2 regions of the Paenibacillus sp. MAH-35 genome follow, and region 2 is predicted to be linked to the other one. Evidence: a T-box and tRNA genes for the amino acid it is inferred to sense, from the RefSeq annotation. Region 2 holds a T-box; the other holds one or more tRNA genes.
What was found. The T-box of region 2 lies ahead of AC3Y2E_RS05420 (glutamate--tRNA ligase). A T-box ahead of a tRNA ligase gene usually reads a tRNA of that ligase, here a tRNA-Glu.
Positions count from the first base shown of each region.

Region 1 (10,575 bases), on a different contig from region 2:
CCGTCCCGCACGTTCGAATTTCAGGTCGCCCAGGCCGGAAATTACATTGTGAAGCTCGGCGGCATGACCGGACAAGACGGCGGCACGGCCGACGTCAGCATCGACGGAGTCAAGGCGTCGCAGTACGGCTTCTACAGCGTGACGGGCAAATATCCGCGGCCCGATCTGTATGTGCAGGAGCTGCCACTGACCGCCGGGACGCATACGATTACGCTGACCGTAACCGGCAAGGGCAACGGAGTCGGCAACGGCACGGGAACGGTCATGTATCCGCATCGCCTCGTGCTGATCAACAGCGATCAGGTGACGAACAGCAAGACGCGAAGGACGTATATGACGGATGCGAAAATGGCAGCGGCGCGGCAAAACGTCCAGCAGTACGACTGGGCGGCGGCATTGCGCGATAGCGTGCTGGCCAAAGCGGACGCCTTCGTCGCGCTCGGGTACAAGGGACTGTGGAACCTGGTGCCGACCCAGGCCATCCCGCGCAGCTATAACACAAATCAGCTTACCGGCAACTTCAGCCCGGTATCCGGCGATCTGAAATCGTACGGCAACTATCCGTGGAAAGCGGACCCGCTGAACGATCCGTGGAAAATTACCGACCCGGCAAGCGGCTACAAGTTTCCGACGAACGACTTCGGGGCGTACTACCGGAGCGGGTTGGACGAGCACGGCAACTTTAATCCGGCATTGGCCGACCGTACGCTTCTGGTGAACACGCTGTATCCGGACAAAGGCCCGACATGGGGCGTCGACGACGGCTACGGCTGGGTAGATCCGCAGACGAACAAGCGGTATACGTTTATCGCTTATTACGCGCACTGGTTCGCCTGGTACGGCAGCCCCGCTAATGTGAACGGCGCGCTCAATTATTTGCAAAGCGCGTACGTCTATACCGGCGACGAGAAATACGCCAAAGCTGGCGCCGTCCTGCTCGACCGGGTGGCCGACGTGTATCCGTCGCTCGACGTAGCCGAATTCAGCAACGCGGTGTACGTCAATTCTCACGGGGGAACCGGGGACGGCAAGACGGTAGGATCGATATGGGAAACGTCGCTCGTGAAAGTATTCGTCGGCGCTTACGACGCCTTTTTCACCGCGTTTGATGCGCCGGACGTCGTGGCGTTTCTCCAGGCCAAGGGCCAGCAGTACAAACTGCCTATGAAATCGAGCGGCACGGAGATCCGCCGGAACATCGAGGACGGCATCCTGCGGCAAGTGCAGCCGGGCATGTACTGGGATCAGATCCGCGGCAATAACGGATTCCATCAAAGCGCGGTAGCGCTGGCCGCGGTCGTTCACGATACGCTGCCGGAGACGAAAGACTGGCTCGATTTCGTCTTCCAGCCGGGGGCGTTCGTCAATCAGATCCCAAGACGTGTCACCGGAGGCAACGTGCTGTTCAGTATGGTGAACGACGTCGACCGCGACGGGCACGGCAACGAAGCGGGACCGGGCTACAACAAGCTGTGGCTCAATACGTACTTGACGGTTGCCGATGCGCTGGACGGGTATGACAAATATCCGGCGGCCGACTTGTATGAGAACGTGAAGTTCCGCAAAATGTTCCAGGCGATGTATCCGCTGACGATGCTGGGCCGGTATACGCCTTCGATCGGCGACAGCGGCACGACGGGGCAGCCCGGTATTCAGGTCGATAAAGCCCAGTCGATCAAAGCGTTCGAGCGGTTCGGCGACCCGGTATACGCCCAGCTTGCTTACATGCTGAACGGCAATAAGACGGAAGGGATTCATTCCGACGTCTATACGGCCAATCCGAATCAGGTTGCGGCAGACATCGAAGCCGTCATTGCGCAGCACGGCCCGCTCGATCTCGACAGCACGAACTTGACCGGTTACGGCCTGGCGGCGCTTAGGGACGGGGCGGCCGGCACCGGAGCGGATACGAGACGTGCGATGTGGACGTACTACGGACGGACGAGCGGCCACGGGCACCGGGATATGCTGAATCTGGGCTTGTACGGCTTCGGTATCGATCTGCTCCCGGACCTCGGATACCCCGAACAGGCGAATGCGACCGACGTGAACCGGTTCGAATGGGTGAATAATACGATCAGCCATAATACGGTTATGGTCGATAAGAAAAAACAGGCGGCGGTTTGGGACGGCACTCCGACCTTGTACGACGACAGCTCGATGGTCAAACTGTTCGAGGCCGAAGCTCCGAAAGCGTATCCGCAAACCGAGCTGTACAAACGGACCTCGGCGATGGTGAAGGTGGACGAGGCGAACTCGTATGTCGTTGACTTTTTCCGGGTGAAGGGCGGCAGCGAGCATCATTTCAGCTTCCATGCCGCAGAAGGACCGGTAACGACCGAAGGGCTCTCGCTGACGGCGCAGCCGACGGGAACGTATGCCGGACCGGGCGTCGAATTCGGCGTCAGACCGGCAAACGACAGTGTAACCGGATCGGGATATGCCGGACCGGGCTTCCATTGGCTGAAAAACGTGGAGCGTGACAACGAGCCGTCCGCGGCGTTCAGCATCGATTACGACGTGGAGGATACGTGGAACGTTCATCCGGTCGACCGGGATATTCACGTGCGGATGACGATGCTTGGCGATCTGGACGACGTCGCTTTGGCCGACGGGGTTCCGCCGCGCAATAAGCCGGGCAACCCAGAAAGTCTCAAATACGTCGTCGCCCATCGCAGCGGCGTGAATCTGGACAGTACGTTCACGTCGGTGATCGAGCCTTACGAGAACTCCCGTTTCATCAGCGATATTTCGCAAGCATCCGTATCGGCGGCGCCAGGCTCGGTATCGGCCGACGTGTACGGCGTGAGGGCAGTCAAGGTGCAACTGGCGAACGGCCGGACCGACTACGTCGTCAGCTCGATGAACCCGGATGCGGCCTATGTGATCGACGGCAAAATCCGCTTCCAAGGCTCCTTCGGCGTCTACTCCGAAAACGGCGGCCAGCCGGTGTTCAGCTACGTAAATAACGGCGCCTCTATCGGCAGAACCGGTCCGGAGTACGCCGGATACGCGAACACAGGAGTTGCCCGTCTGGAAGGAACGGTCACCGACTTTACGAGGGAGCTGTCGCTTCAGAACAAGCTTCAGGTACAGCTTGATCTGCAAGATCAGCAGCCGGGCAGTCTGATCGGCCGATCGGTCTACGTGCGCAACGACGGCCAGCGCAATGCGGTCTATCTGATCAAGGACGTCGTGCCGCTTGGTGGGGGACTGTACGAGCTTGATCTCGGCGATATTACGCTCATCCGCTCTTATGCCAGTACGACCGATTTGTCGCAAGGGTTTAAGTACGACGTAGCGCCCGGTAACACGTTCGTCATCCCGCTCGCCCGTCAGTTGATGTGGCCGGCTTCGATAACGATCGTATCGCCCAAGACGGAGCTGACCAAAAACGAAACCGTCCAGCTCGAGGTGAAAGGCTGGTACGCGGACGGTACCGAAGCGGACCTATCGGGGTATGAGCTCGACTGGGACAGCGAGCGCCCGAACATTGCCAATGTCAACGGGCAGAGCCGGCTGAAGGCGCACAACAAAGGGACGACGACGATTTCTGTGGAAATCGAGCCTGCAGATGACGATGATGACGATGATGACGATGATGACGATGATGAGGAGGACAGCGAAGGCTTCGAGTTCAAGCTCGGGGCGGCTTTGCAGATTGCCGTGAAATAAGGAAAGGGGGAGAAAGGCTCGTCGTCTGCGCAGATGCAGGCGGCGGGCTTTTTTCATTTACCAGAAAGTATATCGTAGGAGTGGCTCTAAATCTCGGGAAAAGCCAGCGTCAAAAGACGCCGGTAGGCGTTTATCCTTGGGGTTCTCGGGTCAGAGCTCTTGCTGCGCAAGGGAGGGGCGGTTTGCCGCCGCGGCCTTGCCGGACCGGCTGTTTCCCGATCGATCGCGGCGTCTGCACAATATTGCGGCGGATTAGGACCAATACGCGGAAGGCGCCATTTTCTATACTAGGCTTATCATGGAACAACGATTAAGGAGGAGGGCTGCCTAGGGGGGAGGTCAGAACAACGGGTTTCGCAAATGGAAACGTTCGTTAAGGAAGTTATGTGCTCAACCTACTTTGCAAGCGGTTACAAAATGATCACTTTCGAAACGGGGGCAGGAGTATGAAAAAGTTCGTATTGTGTATGGCTTTACTGGCAGTATTCGCGAGCGGCTGCGGTTCCTCGGGGACGCCCAAGGCAGGCGACAGCGGCAAGCCGGAGGAAACGCCGGTCAAAATGGAGCCGGTAACGCTGAAATTGTACAATTATGGCGCGCTTACTCCGGAGATCATCGATCAGTTGTTCGTTCAGCCGCTGAAACAGAAATATCCGCATATCACGCTGCAAGTATTGGAACGCACGGCCATGCCGATCGAAAACCTCGCCATCGGCGGGAACGAAGTGGACATTATTACAGGGTGGGGCAGCCTGCTGGACCAATTCGCTAACTTCAAGCTGCTGGCGGATATGACGCCTTTGATCAAAAAGTACGAGGTGGATCTGAACCGGTTCGAGAAGTCGAATCTCGACGGCGTCAGGCTGCAATCCGATACGATCGCCAAAGGCGGCTTGTTTGCCCTCCCGTTCGGCTACAACTACTATGCGACGTTTTATAATAAAAACATCTTCGATAAGTTCGGCGTTCCTTATCCGTCCGACGGCATGACCTGGGAGCAGGCGGTCGAGCTCGGCAAAAAGCTGACGCGCATGGAAGATGGAGTCCAGTACAAAGGTCTCGATCCGGAAGGCATCGAGAAGGTCGGGAACTCGCTGTCGATCCCCTACGTCGACCCGGTAACCCTCAAGGCTGCGGTAAATACGGATGGATGGCGGAAAGTGTTCGAGCTGACCAAGCGGATCAACGATATCCCCGGCAACGAATTTCAGATCACGAGCCACGGCAATACGGTCAACCGGTTCGTGAAGGACAAAAACGTGGCGATGCTGGCCGCACCCGAAGTGTTGAACGGGATGGCCAACGCCGATTTCGACTGGGACGTCGCGGAATATCCGAGCTTCCCGGAGCGGCCGCACACGTCGGGGATGGTTCAGACGTTCGTGCTGCAGATCGCCTCGAACAGCAAACATCCCGAGCAGGCGATGCAGGTGATCAAGCTCGCGACCTCCGACGAGGTGCAGACGGCGCTGAGCCGGTCAGGCATCATGCTGAGCGCGCTGCAGAACGAAGCGATCAACAAAAACTTCGGTGCCGACCATCCGCTGCTTAAAAATAAACATATCGAAGCGATTCTGAAAACGAAGCCGGCCCCGTATGTCGTGCAAACCCGGTTTACGAAAGCGCGGGGCATACTGGAGGCGAAATACAAAGATTACGCGGCAGGCAAAAAAGATGTGAACACCGCGCTGCGGGAAGCCAGCGAAGAGATCGACGCGTATATTGCCGCCGAGAAATAACGGGGTCGAATATCGGATATCGGGCAACCGGATTTTAAATACCAGCCTGGCAGTTGCTGCGGGCTCGACCTCTGATTACTGCGGGGCCGGGCAGAGCCGGAGCCTGATCCCAATAGACACAGTCCGCCTACGGAGTGGGAGCGGACTGTTTTTGTTTTTTGTACGAAACTCATACCTTGGAGCCCCAAGCGGCGCAAAAAAGGTCGGGGGCAACCCGCTTAATCTTTAGACTAACGAATCGTATCGTGCTTATTGCCGGGAGAATGGTTTCTATTTGATTTAACGAACCCCAGTGATCTTATGAAGTCGTAAACAGACGAAAGTGTGATCGGATGAGTGAAATAACGCTTATGAAGTTCGCAACAATGTCATATCGTTGAAATTTGACCCATTAAGGGTTACTCGGTTCGTTAAATTAACAAGCAGCCTGCCGTTCTCTACCCTCTGCATCTGTTGGACTGTGTCGGAGCCGGGAGTCTGCTATTATACCGTGCCGGAACTTGTTTATAAAACGTCCATCGATAGTGCTACTTTTCATGCATCACGTGAAGGAGCGGATGTTCCGGGCGGATATCCGGCCTGAAATCGGGACGGTTAGGGGAGTGAATCTATTCCTGGACCGAAACCTAATCTTTGCGGTTTACTCCTCCATCCGGCATTCCTTCTTGATCGATTAAGTTTCACAGGGGACAGACGGCTGCCGGTTTCGGCCGGATTAGCGGCAGTCTTCGGACAATAGCGGACTGTGCACCAGTAGTTGGTTGCTTGGGCTGGCAGGAGAATACAGCTTCTCCATTCCTCTTACGCTGCCCCGCCCGGCTTCGCGCCTATTACTGTAGTAGAGGGCCGCAACGCATTTTAACGGGCGGAACCGTGATCTTCCTATTGCGGTATTTTAGGGAAAGTAGGTATGATGGAGAGGAGCAGGGCGATGGAGACGGAACGAGAGGAGCGGTCGTAATGTCGGTACCCCAAGTGGCCAAGATGACGAGCATACCGGGCAAGCGGCGATTTCAATTCGATTGTTTGCACCTTCCCGAGCCTATGCGTTACGGACCCTTATTGCTGCAGCAGATCGGCGATCTGAGCTGTGATGCGAATTTTGTCCTTTCCAATCACCAGCAAGTCTGTTATGAAATCTCGTACGTCGTTTCGGGAAAAGGCTGGTTCGCCACCGACGATCACCGGTTCGATCTGGAACAGGGCGATATCTATATCGGCAAGCCGGGAGAGTACCATCAGGGCGGGAGCGATCCGGACGAACCGTTCCGGTACTTGTACCTCGGCTTTCATTTCAACCCGTCGCTGCCTGCGGATCATCCGTTCCTCGATATCAAGAAGAGGATGGACAACAAGGCGACGCCCCGCTGCCGGGACCGGCTGGACATCCGCACGCCGTTTGTCAATGTGCTCAAAGAAATGTGCGGCACCAACCGGTTTTCCGAGTCGATGATTCAGATGTACCTCGAGCAGATCTTAATCTTGACCTACCGCAACTTTTTCTCCGACTGGGATGCCAAATATCCCGGGGAAGGCGGAGAGAACGCCGCGAAGAGAGCCGTTTACGCGGCTATTCATTATATCGACGACCGTTTGCTGCTGATCGACGACTTGAAGGAAATCTCCGATGCGTTCGGTTACAGCCTATCGTATTTGTCCCATTTGTTTTCCAGGGAAACGGGCGACTGCCTCCGCGATTATGTGGTCAAGAAAAAGTGGCGCAAGGCGGTCGAACTGATGAAAACCGGAGAATACACGATCACGGAAATCGCCGCCATCATGCGTTATGACTCGATCCACACGTTCAGCCGCGCTTTTCGCAAGGCGTTCGGTTATTCCCCGACGCAATATATCCGCGAACATTTAAAGCCGCCCTCCGGGGCTGGCGCTGCACGGAGCAATAACGCCGTTTTATAAACCGGCGTGCCTGATCTGGAAGCGGGACCTGTCCATGGCGGCAGGTCTTTTTTCGGTTTGTGGAGGAGGGGGACAATTTCCGGGCGGCTGCACAATAATACGGCGGCGCCGGAACAATACAGCGGAGACGTCCTTCCTTATACTAAGCGTGAGACGAGGAAGGGGAGAGTGCGTACCGTGAAAATGACAAACAAAATTGGCGTTATCGCCGACGGGTTTCGGGTGGGGGTCAGGCAAGGCATAGCGAAGGCGAAAGAAGCCGGAGCGGAAGGAGTACAGTTGTATGCCGTCCGGGGAGAGATGGAGCCGCAGTCTTTATCGGCGTCGGCGCGGCGGGAACTGAAAGATTATATCGCATCGCTCGGACTGGATATAGCCGCCTTGTGCGGCGACTTGGGGGCGTTCGGTTTTGAGGACGAGGCCGCCAATCCGGAGAAAGTCGAGAAGTCGAAACGAATCATGGAGCTCGCCAAGGAGCTCGGGACCGATATCGTGACGACGCATATCGGGGTTATCCCTTATGACCCGGAGAGCAGGGAGTACGCGGCGATGCAGGCGGCTTGCAGGGAGCTGTGCGAGTATGCGGAAAGTATGGGCTCCTATTTTGCCATTGAGACAGGGCCGACTACCGTTTATCATTTGAAGCAATTTCTCGATACGCTCGGAGGTAAAGGTGTGTCCGTCAACTACGACCCGGCCAATCTGGTCATGGTTACCGGTGACGATCCGGTTCGCGGCGTATATACGCTGAAAGACTATATCGTGCATACGCATGTGAAGGACGGAGTCCGCTTCGTAGCCGTCGATCCGCGCGAAGTGTATGGGGCGCTTCATTATACGCCTCAGGAGAACGGCAAGATTCGGGAGCTGGTTCGGGCCAGGAAGGTGTACACCGAAACGCCGCTGGGAGAAGGGCATGTTTCGTTTGACGCTTATTTCCAGGCGCTGCTGGATATCGGCTATACGGGCTATTTGACGATCGAGCGGGAGACTGGCGAACATCCGGAGGCGAATATCCGCCAAGCCGTCGATTTTGTGAAAACATACCGGTAAGTTGGTGGCGGCTGGCGGGGCTGTTTAGGTGCCGGGCGGGCGTCGGCAGGGCTGTGGCGGTTTTACATGGGCCGCGGCCCCGGACGTTTTCGCGGAGGGAAATAAAAAAATGTAGAAGACTAGTTGCCAAGTCGATAGATTTATGCTAAGATTAATTTCGCTGTCACTCTTAGTGAGGACAAGCAAGTGCAACAACAAGCATGGCCCGTTGGTCAAGGGGTTAAGACACCTCCCTTTCACGGAGGTAACAGGGGTTCGAATCCCCTACGGGTCACCATCTATGTAATAACTCCGCTTGGGATGAGAACCTATTAGGTTCGTCGGAGCTTGACTTCGTAAGGAATCGCTTCGCAGTCTCGGAGCGTAGCGGAGAGTATCCCCTACGGGTCACCATCTTTTATCATGAACGCTTAGCTCAGCTGGGAGAGCACTACCTTGACAGGGTAGGGGTCAGCGGTTCGATCCCGTTAGCGTTCATCCATAGCAATACCCGGAAAGCCTTGCTTAGCAAGGTTTTTTTTATTTTTTGTTTTGGCGCGCCCGGCCTGGCATCCTTGAGAGTCCGACGGGAAAATATAACTGTTCTCGATTATTTGTAACCCCGAATAGCGGATACGTATACCGAATAACGAAAAATTGCAATTGGATCGCAAGCCGGAAATGTACATAATGGGGGCGTACGGATGTTGGTACAAGGAACCATACAAGGAGTATTTACGAAATACGAAAAGGGATTGTGAACGGTATGAATCAGATGGACAAACTTACGCTGCATGGGGGACGCGGGTCCGAACGAAACCGATGCCGTCCGTGCGAGCAGGCGTATCGCTGTACGGAGAAGAAGAGCTGAAGGTCGTGAATGAAGCTCCATCGTCTAGGCGGGCGATCTTTCCTGTATTTGCGCATGAGCGGGTGATAACACGAGGCTGGCCGTGAGGGTAGAGGCATTTGCCATTATATGAATATCGTGAAGGAAGAACGCCCGGTGCAACCGAAGGGCGTTCTTTTCTGTTAGCATGGCCGGCTTGTGGATATGCGTAGGCAGAACGGATGCGACCGTATCGACCGCGCAAAGCTCGGGAGCTGCGGTGCTGCCTGTGACCGCTGCGTCCGGCATGAGTGTCGGCGACGTGCTCGCCGTTTGCCTGGAAGACCGGACGACGCAGTGGACGGCTTGTGCAGGTAAACTTGGGCAGGCACAGGAGCGGAAAGATGACGTCCTTCCCCGGGGTAAATCTGTCGGAACCTTCTGAGAATAGTAACCGGAGTCGTGAGGCTCCGCTGAACGGCAGAAGCAGCAGAGGCCGTCGTGCCGAAGTAAGGGACGCCTGAACCGCCGGGAAGGGTCCAGCTTTCGGAACGGTCCACCGTGGTTTTGCGGATAAGGGTCTTTAGTATATCTTATTTCGGCGCAGGCAGCGGTTTGTGAAGGAATAAGAGCGATTTTAGCTCTTATTTTGCTTGCCGGGTAGAAAGAGCAAAACTGGCAGACCCTATCCTCCTCGAGTTGGGCGACTCAATGGGGCTTTTACAAGAATTACTTCTTCACTAGCAAAATAATAACAAGGGCGGCGACGAGGAGGAGAAACAAACCTCCGGCGATCAGCAGCATAAACGAAATACTCACAGGGTCAGCTCCCTTCCACGCTCCGATTGGGATTCGGCTGCCGGGAAACGGTCAGGCGGAGAATCGGCGTCTGGTTAGACGGTAAGCGAGTTACTCTATTGTATCGCTTATTATAGCATACGAGGACAACGAGAGGGCGGCGACGGTCGAGACAGCTCCCAACAGATTACTGTGACTACGCCCTGCATGAATGCGATCGGTCGACCGCAAGCTGCCTCATTTGGTTGTTATGCAGGGGCTTCTAATCGGTGTCGGACAATTCAGAGCATTGTGTGTTTGCGAGATTATGTGAAAAGGCCTTGCATTACGCGTGCAATCATAGTATAGTATGAAAAGTGATCAAACGGAACGCAGCTGTTGATGTGGCGGATGAGATCCAAATCATAACGACGCGGGGTGGAGCAGCCCGGTAGCTCGTCGGGCTCATAACCCGAAGGCCGCAGGTTCAAATCCTGCCCCCGCAATTTGATTTACCTAGTGGAGCTGTGGTGTAGTGGCCTAACATGCCTGCCTGTCACGCAGGAGACCGCGGGTTCGAATCCCGTCAGCTCCGCCATTTGTATT
Region 1 is NZ_JBYUPU010000026.1:56,716-67,290, forward strand. Features, by position in the region: gene AC3Y2E_RS23225 (heparinase II/III domain-containing protein) at 1-3,675, shown strand, start outside; gene AC3Y2E_RS23230 (ABC transporter substrate-binding protein) at 4,122-5,414, shown strand; gene AC3Y2E_RS23235 (AraC family transcriptional regulator) at 6,375-7,331, shown strand; gene AC3Y2E_RS23240 (sugar phosphate isomerase/epimerase family protein) at 7,515-8,384, shown strand; tRNA gene AC3Y2E_RS23245 (tRNA-Glu) at 8,587-8,661, shown strand; tRNA gene AC3Y2E_RS23250 (tRNA-Val) at 8,789-8,861, shown strand; gene AC3Y2E_RS23255 (hypothetical protein) at 9,410-9,637, shown strand; tRNA gene AC3Y2E_RS23260 (tRNA-Met) at 10,402-10,475, shown strand; tRNA gene AC3Y2E_RS23265 (tRNA-Asp) at 10,491-10,567, shown strand.
Region 1: it encodes a tRNA-Glu, which carries the amino acid that the T-box ahead of AC3Y2E_RS05420 (glutamate--tRNA ligase) is inferred to sense. The anticodon was not compared.

Region 2 (10,575 bases):
TTCATATCGCCCTTCATATACGCTACATTACCCTGCTGCGCATAGATCGCGGAACGGCTCTTGTAGATCCAGAACGCGAGCAGCAGCACAAGCACCCCGATCCCCGCACCGATGTGAAACTTAAACGCGGCGATGATGACGACCGCAACGAGGGCCAGCTTGATCAACCCTTGTACAATTGGCGGCATTGTATACTCTCCCCTTCTCCTCTTTGTTTCTTACAGCCTCTATCTGCACAGCAGCTTCTGCGTCACAATATCCGAGAATAGCTCCATTCCCGCCGTCCGCGCGATATGGATGACGTCCGACAGCGCCGCGCTTTGCGGAGACAGCTCGGACAGGGCATTGTCCAGCCGAAGGACGTGCTGCGGATCATACGCAACGTCCGGCTGCCCGTCGAATAATGCCGCATAAAATATCCCCGACTCGACCAAGTCCTGAAAAAAGTGACTGCCGTACGACAGCTCGGGCATAAATCCGGCTTCGACCGAAGACGTCTCGACGATAACGGACATATGGCACAGCTCGGAAAAATGAACCGGCACCCCGAGCGACGGCGTCGTCGTTCCCCATCGGCCCGGGCCGATCAGCATCGCATGCCGATGCTTCAGAATCGCGTTAACGTACCCGATATGCCGGGCGACCTCGTATTTTCCCTGTTCGCTGCGGTCCAGATACGCCTGCGGATGGACATAAACGACATAATCGATCGGCAGCCGGACGTTGCCGCCCATAAAGTTTCCTTTGGACGAGAAGAAGCAATCGTCCCCGTCGGTCAGCTCCGGCATATGGACCGATTTGCCCAGCCCTCTCGTCTGCAGCGGACGGCATTGCAGCACATTCACTTTGAACCGGCGGTCTTTCGTAAAGTTGGCTGTAAACTCGATATCGACCGGATAATCGTACACGCCCGACAATAAAGCGAGCAGCTCCTTCATCAGGCCGGGAAACCCGGTCCCTGTAAGCAGGCTGTCGAAATCGAGAATATCCGGCGTCTTGTACCCGGTGTAGCCGAGCTCGCTCAGACGAAGCGCCGTCTCGTAGTCCGGCGAGGCGAACAGCGCTTTGTCCACCTTCAGATCGTAAGGAAGAACGTCCTCCAGCCGTTTGGTCGACAGCGTGTTTTGTTTCAAGGCAATGACATCTACGTAGTGCTGGGAATATTTCCGGTAGTCTTCGGCCAGGCTGAGCGGCTTGCGCTGCGGGTTATCGAGCGATACGATTTTCGCGTAGTCCCCGACCGTCCGGTCCACCGCCCTCGTCCCCAGTCCGAACACCAGACGAAGCATGCCCGCGTCCATATCCATGCTTTTATCCCACACGTACAGATTGGAGGAATTGCCGACGCCCGCGAGATGCGGAAAAAACAAATCGTTGTAATGGTCGCCGGATACCCGCTGGACCAGAATCGCCATCTGCTCGTCCTGCTCGAACAGTCCCCGGTTCAGCCGGTATTGCAGCGCATCCTCGTTCATCGTGCTGGCGTATACGGTGCGGATCGCTTGCTCGAACGCTTCGTACCGCTCTTCCGGCGTGCCTTGATTGGCGCAAAATACGCTGTCGTACTTGCCGGCGAACGCATTGCCGAAGTTATCTTCGAGCAGCGAACTGGACCGTACGATAATCGGCGATTGCCCGAAATATTCCAGCAGTTGGACGAATTTCTCCTGAATGTTCTCCGGAAATGTGCCGCACAGAAGCTTTTCCTGTAACTCGGGTGCGTAGCGGAAATAACCTTCCTTCGTTTTCTGCTTCGTCCGCAGCTTCCACCAGCCGTTCTGCACGATGTACGTATAGTACACGTCCGCCCCCAGATAATACGAGTCATGAGGCTCCATGTACGGAGCGAATCGCTCGCCGCCTTCGCGCTCCAAGATTTTTCTGGCGATCAGCATCCCGACGCTTTTCCCTCCGATAAAACCGGTCCCGACTTCCCTAGAGGCGATCGCCAAAATATCCTCCAGTGTAAAATACCGGTCGCACAGCTCGAACATCCGCGATTCGTGGCCGATCAGCATCGCCATCAGCATCCGCTTGGCCGCCTCCTGACGCTCGGGCGGTTGCGACAGCTCCTCTCTCGCCTTGTGGAACAGGACGTCCCAATAGTCCAGCCGCTCCCCGCCGCGCTGGATGCTGGAGAACAGCTCGGCCGACTCCGCGCTCGCCGTAATGCACTCCGCTTCCTGTCCCCGTATGCGGTGCGGGAAAAACATCGTGGGCGAATACCGGTTCCACACTTTCAGAGGATGAATATAGTAGTTGTCGCCTACCCGGTACAAATCGAGCAGCAGCTGCGTCGTCTCCCGGATGCTCGCGATCGTGCTGTACGTATGCACGTTGCGGACGATGGCAAAATAAGCGATTGTATCAAGCTCGTACAGAAACGGGCACGACACCTTAAAAAAGTTGCCGATCATCAGATCGGAATGCCAGTATTGCAGCAGATCGGTCAAGCAGTCGAACACGTAAAACGCTTTGCGGCCTTCCTGCTCGATCAGGCTGTGAACCGCCGTCGCAAAGCTCTCGAACCCTTTCTCCGCATCGACCGGATAGACCGTAATGGCCGGATCGGCTTCAAGCACCGGTTCGTGGCTGCCGAAACGGACGTATACGAGCTTCCGGTTATCGAGCTTCGACTGACGGACGTACGGCTCGACCATCTTCCTGTAGTCAGATACGGAATCGACCTGCCATACGACGTTGTCGCCCAGCCGTAGCTTGTCGATCGCCTGATCGAAGCCCGTTATCCCCGTGCTTGCCTTGTCGCGAATGTCCATGCGCGCCCCTCCGTGCCTTCGGTCGGCGTTTTTTTAACCACAATCCGTTAATAAAATCATACCACATGTGCCTCCGGACAGCGAAAAAGCTAACCGGCGACACTCGCGGGAGGAAGCGCGCCATCCGCAATTAACCCTTTCGCCGCCTTTCTTTTCCGGCCTTATCCCTGCACAAACCGGCTCAGTCTGCCGCGCACCCGCTCCTCCCCCATCACGTTCATCACATCGTACAGATCCGGGGCGTTCAGCCTGCCTGACAAGGCCGATCGCAGGACGGCGGCGACATCTCCGACACTCCCTTTGTAAGCTTCCGGATGTTTCTTATACGCTTTCGTATCTTGGGCGAAGCCGAACGCTTCGGCGATCTCCTTCACCTTGCCGAACCAGGCGTCCCGGTCGTCCCGCGGATCGTAACGGTTCAGAAACTCTTCTGCGATTCCTTTCGCGGTCATACCATCGACCGACGGCGGCAGCGGGTATCCGCCGGACGTTGCGTCCTCAAACCAGCCGTCATGGAAAAACGCGACAGAGCTTCTTACGTCTCCCCACTTGGCCATATCTTTGCGCGGCTTCTCCAGCGTTCTTCCGATGCGGAAGATATTCAGCGCATAATCCTTATTCTCGCCCAGCCAGCCGTACAGTTCCGGGTCGTACACTTCCGCCCAACCCGACGTCTCTGCGTAGACGGACTCCGCACTTAATTTCGCGATCACTTCCTTGCTAATATCGTTCAGCTTATCCATGTCGAACAAAGCGCCGCTGGCGTTCATTTTGTTCGTATCGATCGCAAACCGGGTGTACGGCTCCGCCGGGTGGTCCATCCGCCACTGCTCGTAGTGCGAATTGATCAGCGTCATGAAATATTCATTAATCGCCAGACTCGGATATCCTTGGCTCCGGTAATAATTAGCCGTGGCGTCCCGGTCTTTGCGCTTGCTGAACTTCCGCTTCGACATTCCGTCCATCTTCATGATCGGCGCGATATGGCCGTATTCCGGCCGCGGGAATCCCAGCACCTCGAACAGCTGCAGATGAATCGGCACCGAGGACAACCATTCATCTCCGCGGAAAACGTGGGTCGTCCCCATCAGCCGGTCATCGATCGCATGGGCGAAATGATACGTCGGGATACCGTCCGATTTCAGCAGAACGATATCGTGATCGTTCTCGGGCATCTCGATCGGGCCTTTGACCAGATCCATGTAGCTGACCCGGTTCGCGGGCGATCCCGGCGATTTCAGCCGGATCACATACGGCTTGCCCGCCGCCAGCTCCTCCTTCGCCTGCTCCGGAGTCAGGAAGCGGTGAACGGCCCATTCGCCGTAATAACCGGGCGTCACTTTCTGCTCCTGCTGCTTGTCGCGGATCGTCTGAAGCTCCTCCTCCGTGCAGAAGCAAGGGTACGCTAGTCCTTGCCGGACCAGCTGCTTCACCCATACGTGGTACAGCGGCACTCTCGAGCTTTGGCGGTACGGGCCGTACGCGCCGGTTTCCTCGCCGGAGGCGGCAGGCCCCTCATCGATCGCGATACCGAACGCGGCCAGCGACTCGATCATATCGGCCATGCTGCCCTCGACCTCGCGCTTCTTGTCCGTATCTTCGATCCGCAAGTAAAAGACGCCGCCGCTGCTTCGCGCCAGCCGCTCCGAGATCATCGTGGCGTACAGCCCCCCGATCGTCAGAAAACCGGTCGGGCTCGGGGCGAACCTCGTCACTTTCGCGCCCTGCGGCAAACTTCTCGGCGGATATAACGCAAGCATATCCTCGGGGGTTCGGGTAACGTTCGGAAACAACAAATCGGCGAGCTCGTTTAAAGTCGTCATCCAGGTTCATCCTTTCGCAATAGTTGAAATGAAAAACAAAAAAAGCCCTCATCCTCATAAGGACGAAAGGCTTTGGCTTCCGCGGTACCACCTAATTTGGCCGTAAAACGACCCGCTTAAAGTACGGCTGCCCTGCTGCATCGCTGCATGGCGCCGACATCGATTCTGTAACGGGAACTCCCGCCGGACGTACTCCGCTTGCTTTCGGCCCGGTACTCGGAGGCTTCTTTCATCAATTCCGGATGCCTACGTCTCACCCCAGTAGGCTCTCTGCGATCCGGTCGGCTGATTACTGTTCCTCTTCATCGCGTCTCTTCATATAAGGCTGGATTCGGGTTGCAATTTCATTATCGTACAAAATATCATATCCCCGTATCTCTAGTCAAGGGAGTGCCCCATCCAAGCAACCGTTTCTCTTACGCTGATCGTTTTGTCCGTTCACTCCGGTTTAGCCGATATACGTTTCTTCGTTATAACCGGTCATGCCGCGGCGTTCAAGTGCATCAGCCATCGATTGCGATTTTTCAACAGATACGATTCCATTCTCTTCTCCTCTTCCATTTGGATGATTCTGGTACTCATAGAGACGATGGATGTCGTTGTAAAGTTGCAGCGGATGGAAAAAAACGGGTGTCGGCCCGCGGAAAGCCGGAGGATCGGGATGTGCTGGAGTATGAAGGAGATTCGAATCGAACGGGCAAGTTCCTGCTCAAATGCAGGAGCACTTCCTTACCATAGATATACATCGTCCAATCGGGAGCGCACCGACTCCAGCTCGAAACCATCGCCATTGATCCGGGGAGCCTGCTTCTCCTTATCAGAACGGATAACGAATAATCACCTGAAGCCAGGCCGGACGGTCCGACCGATTGACGTAAATATGTCCCTGGTCGGCATTAAACCGGACGGCATCTCCCTGCTCGACCGCATACACTTCATCCCCGATATGCAAATCCAGCGCCCCCTGCGTCACGATGACGAATTCCTCCACGCCTTCTTGGTGAGGCTCGGATTGATGGCTGCAGCCCGGTTCGACGGTAACGGTATATACTTCGAAATGCGTTTTCGCATCAAATGGAAACAGCGGATACGCCTTGTACCCTTCCGCTTCCTCCGTAATCGGCTCCAATTCGGCGAAACGGACCAGCGTTACCTGCGATGTCTCTTCTGCAATCAGTGTCGTCACCGAGATGCGCAGGCCGTTGGCGATTTTCCACAGCAGGGAGATCGTCGGGTTGGAGTCGCCCCGCTCCACCTGGGCCAGCATCGCTTTGCTCACTCCGGTCAGCTCCGCCAATTTATCCAGACTGAGATCCCGCGACTTGCGGATCGATTTTAAGTTTTTGCCTACTTTAATCGGAATATGGTCCATTGGATACGGTCTCCTTTTTTTCAGAATAATCGTATATTATATTGTACAAAATAATTAATATATTGAAAAGATCATTGCTTGCCAAACGCGAACCATGTATACTATAACATACACAAGTGCGTTATATTATATCTACTTTTGGAGGAATGGACATGGGGGCAACTATGCAGGCATTAGTGAAGGAGAATCGCGCCTCCGGGTTAAGCTTGAAGCAGGTTCCGATTCCGACGGCGGGTCCGGACGAAGTGTTGATTAAAGTCCGATCCTCTTCCATATGCGGAACGGACCTTCATATTTACAAATGGGACGCTTGGGCGGAAAGCGCTGTCGCGACGCCGAATGTGATCGGCCATGAATTTGCCGGGATCGTGGAGGCCGTCGGCGAGAACGTGTCGAGCGTAAAGCCGGGCGACCACGTATCGGCAGAAGGCCATGTCGTGTGCGGCGTATGCCGCGTCTGCCGCAGCGGTAATGCGCACGTCTGTCCGAATACGCGCAGCTTCGGCATTACGATTCCGGGCTGCTTCGCGGAATATGCCGTCGTGCCTGCGTCCAATATCGTACTTAACGATCCGCGCCTGCCCTTTGAGCTGGCTTGTCTGCAAGATCCGTTAGGAAACGCGGTGCAATCGGTAATGGTTGGTGAAACTTCCGGCAAAAGCGTAGCCGTCGTCGGCGCGGGGCCCATCGGTTTGATGGCGGTGGCCGTAGCCAAAGCGTGCGGGGCGTCTCAAGTCATCGCGGCGGATATTAACGACTTCCGGCTGCATATGGCGAAAACGATGGGAGCGGATCACGTCGTGAACAGCCGCACGGAATCGCTGGCGGACCGGTTGAAAGCGTTAACCGGGGGCGAAGGCGTCGAGGTGCTTCTGGAAATGTCCGGCCATCCCGATGCCATCCGTCAAGGGCTGGAAGGTACGGCCAATGCCGGCCGGGTCTCCCTGCTCGGCATACCGGCGTCCGGCGTGGAGCTGGATTTGGCCCGGAACATCATCTTCAAAGGGCTCCGGCTGGACGGCATCACCGGCCGCCGGATGTATACGACCTGGTACCAGGTCAAGGGGCTGCTGGAAAGCGGCCGGCTCGACTTGTCGCCGCTTATCACGCATCGGTTCCGCCTGGAGCAGTACGAGGAAGCGTTCGAGCTCGTCCGCAGCGGCAACTGCGGCAAAGTCATCTTTATGCATGCCTAACCGATTTCTATTACGAGGGGAGATTCTACCTATGCCGACATCGACATTTGATTATTTAAACGAAGAGCTGGAGCGGCTCCGCAAGGAAGGCATGTACCGGCTGCCGACCGTATGGACCAGTGCCTCGGGGCCGTGGATGGAGACGGGCGGACGCAAGCTGCTTCAGCTGTCGTCCAACAATTACTTAGGCTTCACCGGGCATCCCGACATTCAAGCGGCGGCGATCGAAGCGATTAACCGGTATGGCGCAGGAAGCGGATCGGTCCGGACGATTACCGGAACGCTGGACATCCACGACGAGTTGGAGCGCGAGCTCGCCGATTTTAAAGGAACGGAAGCGGCGCTTGTATTCCAGTCGGGCTTTACGACGAACCAGGGCGCTTTGTCCTCCCTGCTCGGTCCGGACGAACTCGTCATCAGTGACGAGCTGAACCATGCCAGCATCATCGACGGCATCCGGCTGACCAAAGCCGCCCGGGCGATTTATCCGCACAAAGATATGGACCGGCTCGAGCAACTGCTGAAGGAAAACGGAGGCCGCAAGCGCACGTTTATCGTGACCGACGGCGTATTCAGCATGGACGGCGATATCGCCCCGCTGCCCGCTATCGTGGAGCTGGCGGAAGCTTACGGCGCCTACGTATACGTGGACGATGCGCATGCGAGCGGCGTGCTCGGCCGTAACGGCAAAGGCTCGACCGACCATTTCAATCTGCATGGGCGCGTTCACGTTCAAGTCGGCACCTTGTCCAAAGCGGTCGGAGTCGTCGGCGGGTACGTGGCCGGAGCCGATGTGCTGAAACGTTACCTCATTCATAAAGGGAGGCCGTTTCTGTTCAGCACCTCGCATCCGCCGGCAGTTGCCGCCGCCTGTCTCGCCGCGATCCGGCTGCTGCGCAAAAGCCAGCCGCTGATCGACCGGCTATGGGACAACGCGACCTTTTTCCGGACGCGCCTGAAGGAGGAAGGCTTCGATACCGGCGGCAGCGAGACGCCGATCATCCCCGTCCTGATCGGCCAGCCGGACAAGACGGCAGACTTCTCGCGGCAACTGATGGAGGAAGGGATCTACGCCCAAGGCATCGTGTACCCGACGGTGGCGATGGACAAAGGCCGCGTTCGCTGTATCGTGACCGCCGCCCATACGAAGGACGACTTGTCGTTTGCGGTGGAGAAGATCGTCGCGGTCGGCAAGCGGACCGGCGTGTTGAAGGGATAGTTTCCGCACCGTGTAAGTTTCGAACGGCATACATGAACATAAGCAGCGGGCGTATAAGGCGCGCCTGATTCCCTTCCCTACCCTGACATACGCTGTCAGGGTAGCTGCTTTTTTGCCCGCTGCTCCGTACGGTGCTGCTGGTTGTTGATTTTTTTACAGGGGCGGTCATATCTGCGAGCTCAAAACAACCCCGGACGGCTGATTGTAGACAGATTGGAATTGTTCAACGAAAAACGGTATAGTATTTGGGGTTAATCGCGCAGGGAGAATGTATATTGGGGAGGCGGCGGCATGGACAACAATTCCGTTCATAAAACAAACGTGATAGGCGCTGGCGAGGTTGGCCGCGCCAGCTCGGTCGACATGGACAAAAATTCGGTTTATACAACCAACAGCTTCTATTGGGATACCCATGGAAACGACTTCTTGGGAGCAATCGTGCTGCCTTTATATGGAGCATTTGTCTCAGAGGAAAAATACCGGCTCTTTGGCGATGTCTCCGGGAAAAAGATGTTGGAGATTGGTTGTGGTAACGGTCAATCTTTGCAATACCAGGGGGAACGCAAGGCGTCTGAACTATGGGCCGTGGATCTGTCGGAAAAACAAATCGAAAAGGCAAAACAGCATTTGGAAGCATGCGGTCTGTCAGCCAAACTGATCTGTTCTCCCATGGAAGAAGAATGCGGCATACCGGTCGATTATTTTGACGTTGTTTATTCGATTTATGCCATAGGCTGGACGACCGACCTTGAAGGCACCTTTTGCCGGATCGCTTCTTACCTTAAAAAAGATGGCGTATTTATTTTCAGCTGGTCTCACCCGATACATAAATGCGTTGTTGCAGAAAATAATAGGCTTACTTTCAAAAAGTGTTATTTCGACGAATCCTGGTATTCGGTTTCTCTGGATGAAGGTGCGCTGACCTTATCGGACCGTAAACTATCCACCTATCTGAATGCGTTGGCAAAAGCGGGATTTGTCATTGAGCAAATGATCGAGGAATCGGATGATGAGATCATGCAAGTACGCGGCGATAACAGCGATTTTGCCAAAAAAGCAAAGATGCTCCCTGTAACGTTTGTAATCAAAGCAAGAAAACTGTAAGTCTTGTCTCACCGCCTTTGCCTCCTCCATTCCACAGCCCATAAGAGTAGTGCAAAAGCTGCGACAGATAGCAAATCGACCACACACTTCATCCTGTATCGTTGTCCCGGGTTTCCGTCCATTTCTGCTTCGGCGGCTTCAAGGCGAGGTTGTTTTTCTATTTCGCGTCCTTTACCTAACGCCTTGATATCCTCCGCTGCCTGCGATAGTTCCACGGTTCGGCTGCAAAAATTGGTGTAAGATTCTCCGTTTTTATCATACGTATATACCATATAGCGCTTGCCTTCTTCAAACGCGAACCCGCAGCTGCCGCCGTTGCTGAAAACGATCGTCCGGGACTGTTCGGTCCCCTTCCAGACCTGATCCACTTCCAATACATTGACGCGTCTGCCGATCGTATGGCGTGCACGGCTCTTACCGCAACCGGAAGTTCCGGGAACGACATCGCGAGCATCACAGCTGCTCCGTCCGATGTTACAGCGTCGTCGAACGAGTAGCCGAACACGAAGTCTCCGACTTGGGGAAAAACTGGATCGCTCTGAAAAGAGGCGCCTTCATCTGTCGATCGGTATACATGCAGCCCAAGCCTCTCTTTCGTACCGCCGCGCTGCACATCCACATACATGTAGACGGTTCCGTCCGGCATCCGCAGAAGCTCCGGATTTTGGTTGATCCATCCGGGAGTCTCGTCAACCGTATACACGGATACGACTTCCTTCTGCACCGGGTCAAAAGTCAGCACCTCCAAGGGAGCGCCCGCTTCAAGCGCATGTTGGGTCCCGTTTTTGTAGGCGATAATGATGTTCCCGTCACCCGATTCGAATATCGAGGGAAAGGCGTAATAACGTTGTGATTCCGCCCCGCTGTCGTTGCCAATCAGCACTTGCTTCTGTTTGTACACCGGTACGTGGTTCATATCCATCCCCCTTGTAAAAGTAGAGTTCCGCCCTATGACCCTTGATCGTGTATTCGGCCTCAAATCCCGCTTCTTTCCAGTCTTTTCGTTACGGATTCGCGGCTCGGCCGCTGCCCCTCCCGGTTCAGCTTAGATAACTCGCGGATAAGTTTTATTATAATTTCACGT
Region 2 is NZ_JBYUPU010000004.1:115,566-126,140, reverse strand. Features, by position in the region: gene AC3Y2E_RS05430 (tetratricopeptide repeat protein) at 1-188, opposite strand, end outside; gene AC3Y2E_RS05425 (PEP/pyruvate-binding domain-containing protein) at 228-2,777, opposite strand; gene AC3Y2E_RS05420 (glutamate--tRNA ligase) at 2,939-4,600, opposite strand; T-box leader at 4,656-4,915, opposite strand; gene AC3Y2E_RS05415 (helix-turn-helix domain-containing protein) at 5,418-5,972, opposite strand; gene tdh (L-threonine 3-dehydrogenase) at 6,125-7,168, shown strand; gene AC3Y2E_RS05405 (glycine C-acetyltransferase) at 7,200-8,387, shown strand; gene AC3Y2E_RS05400 (class I SAM-dependent methyltransferase) at 8,679-9,491, shown strand; gene AC3Y2E_RS05395 (hypothetical protein) at 9,667-10,407, opposite strand.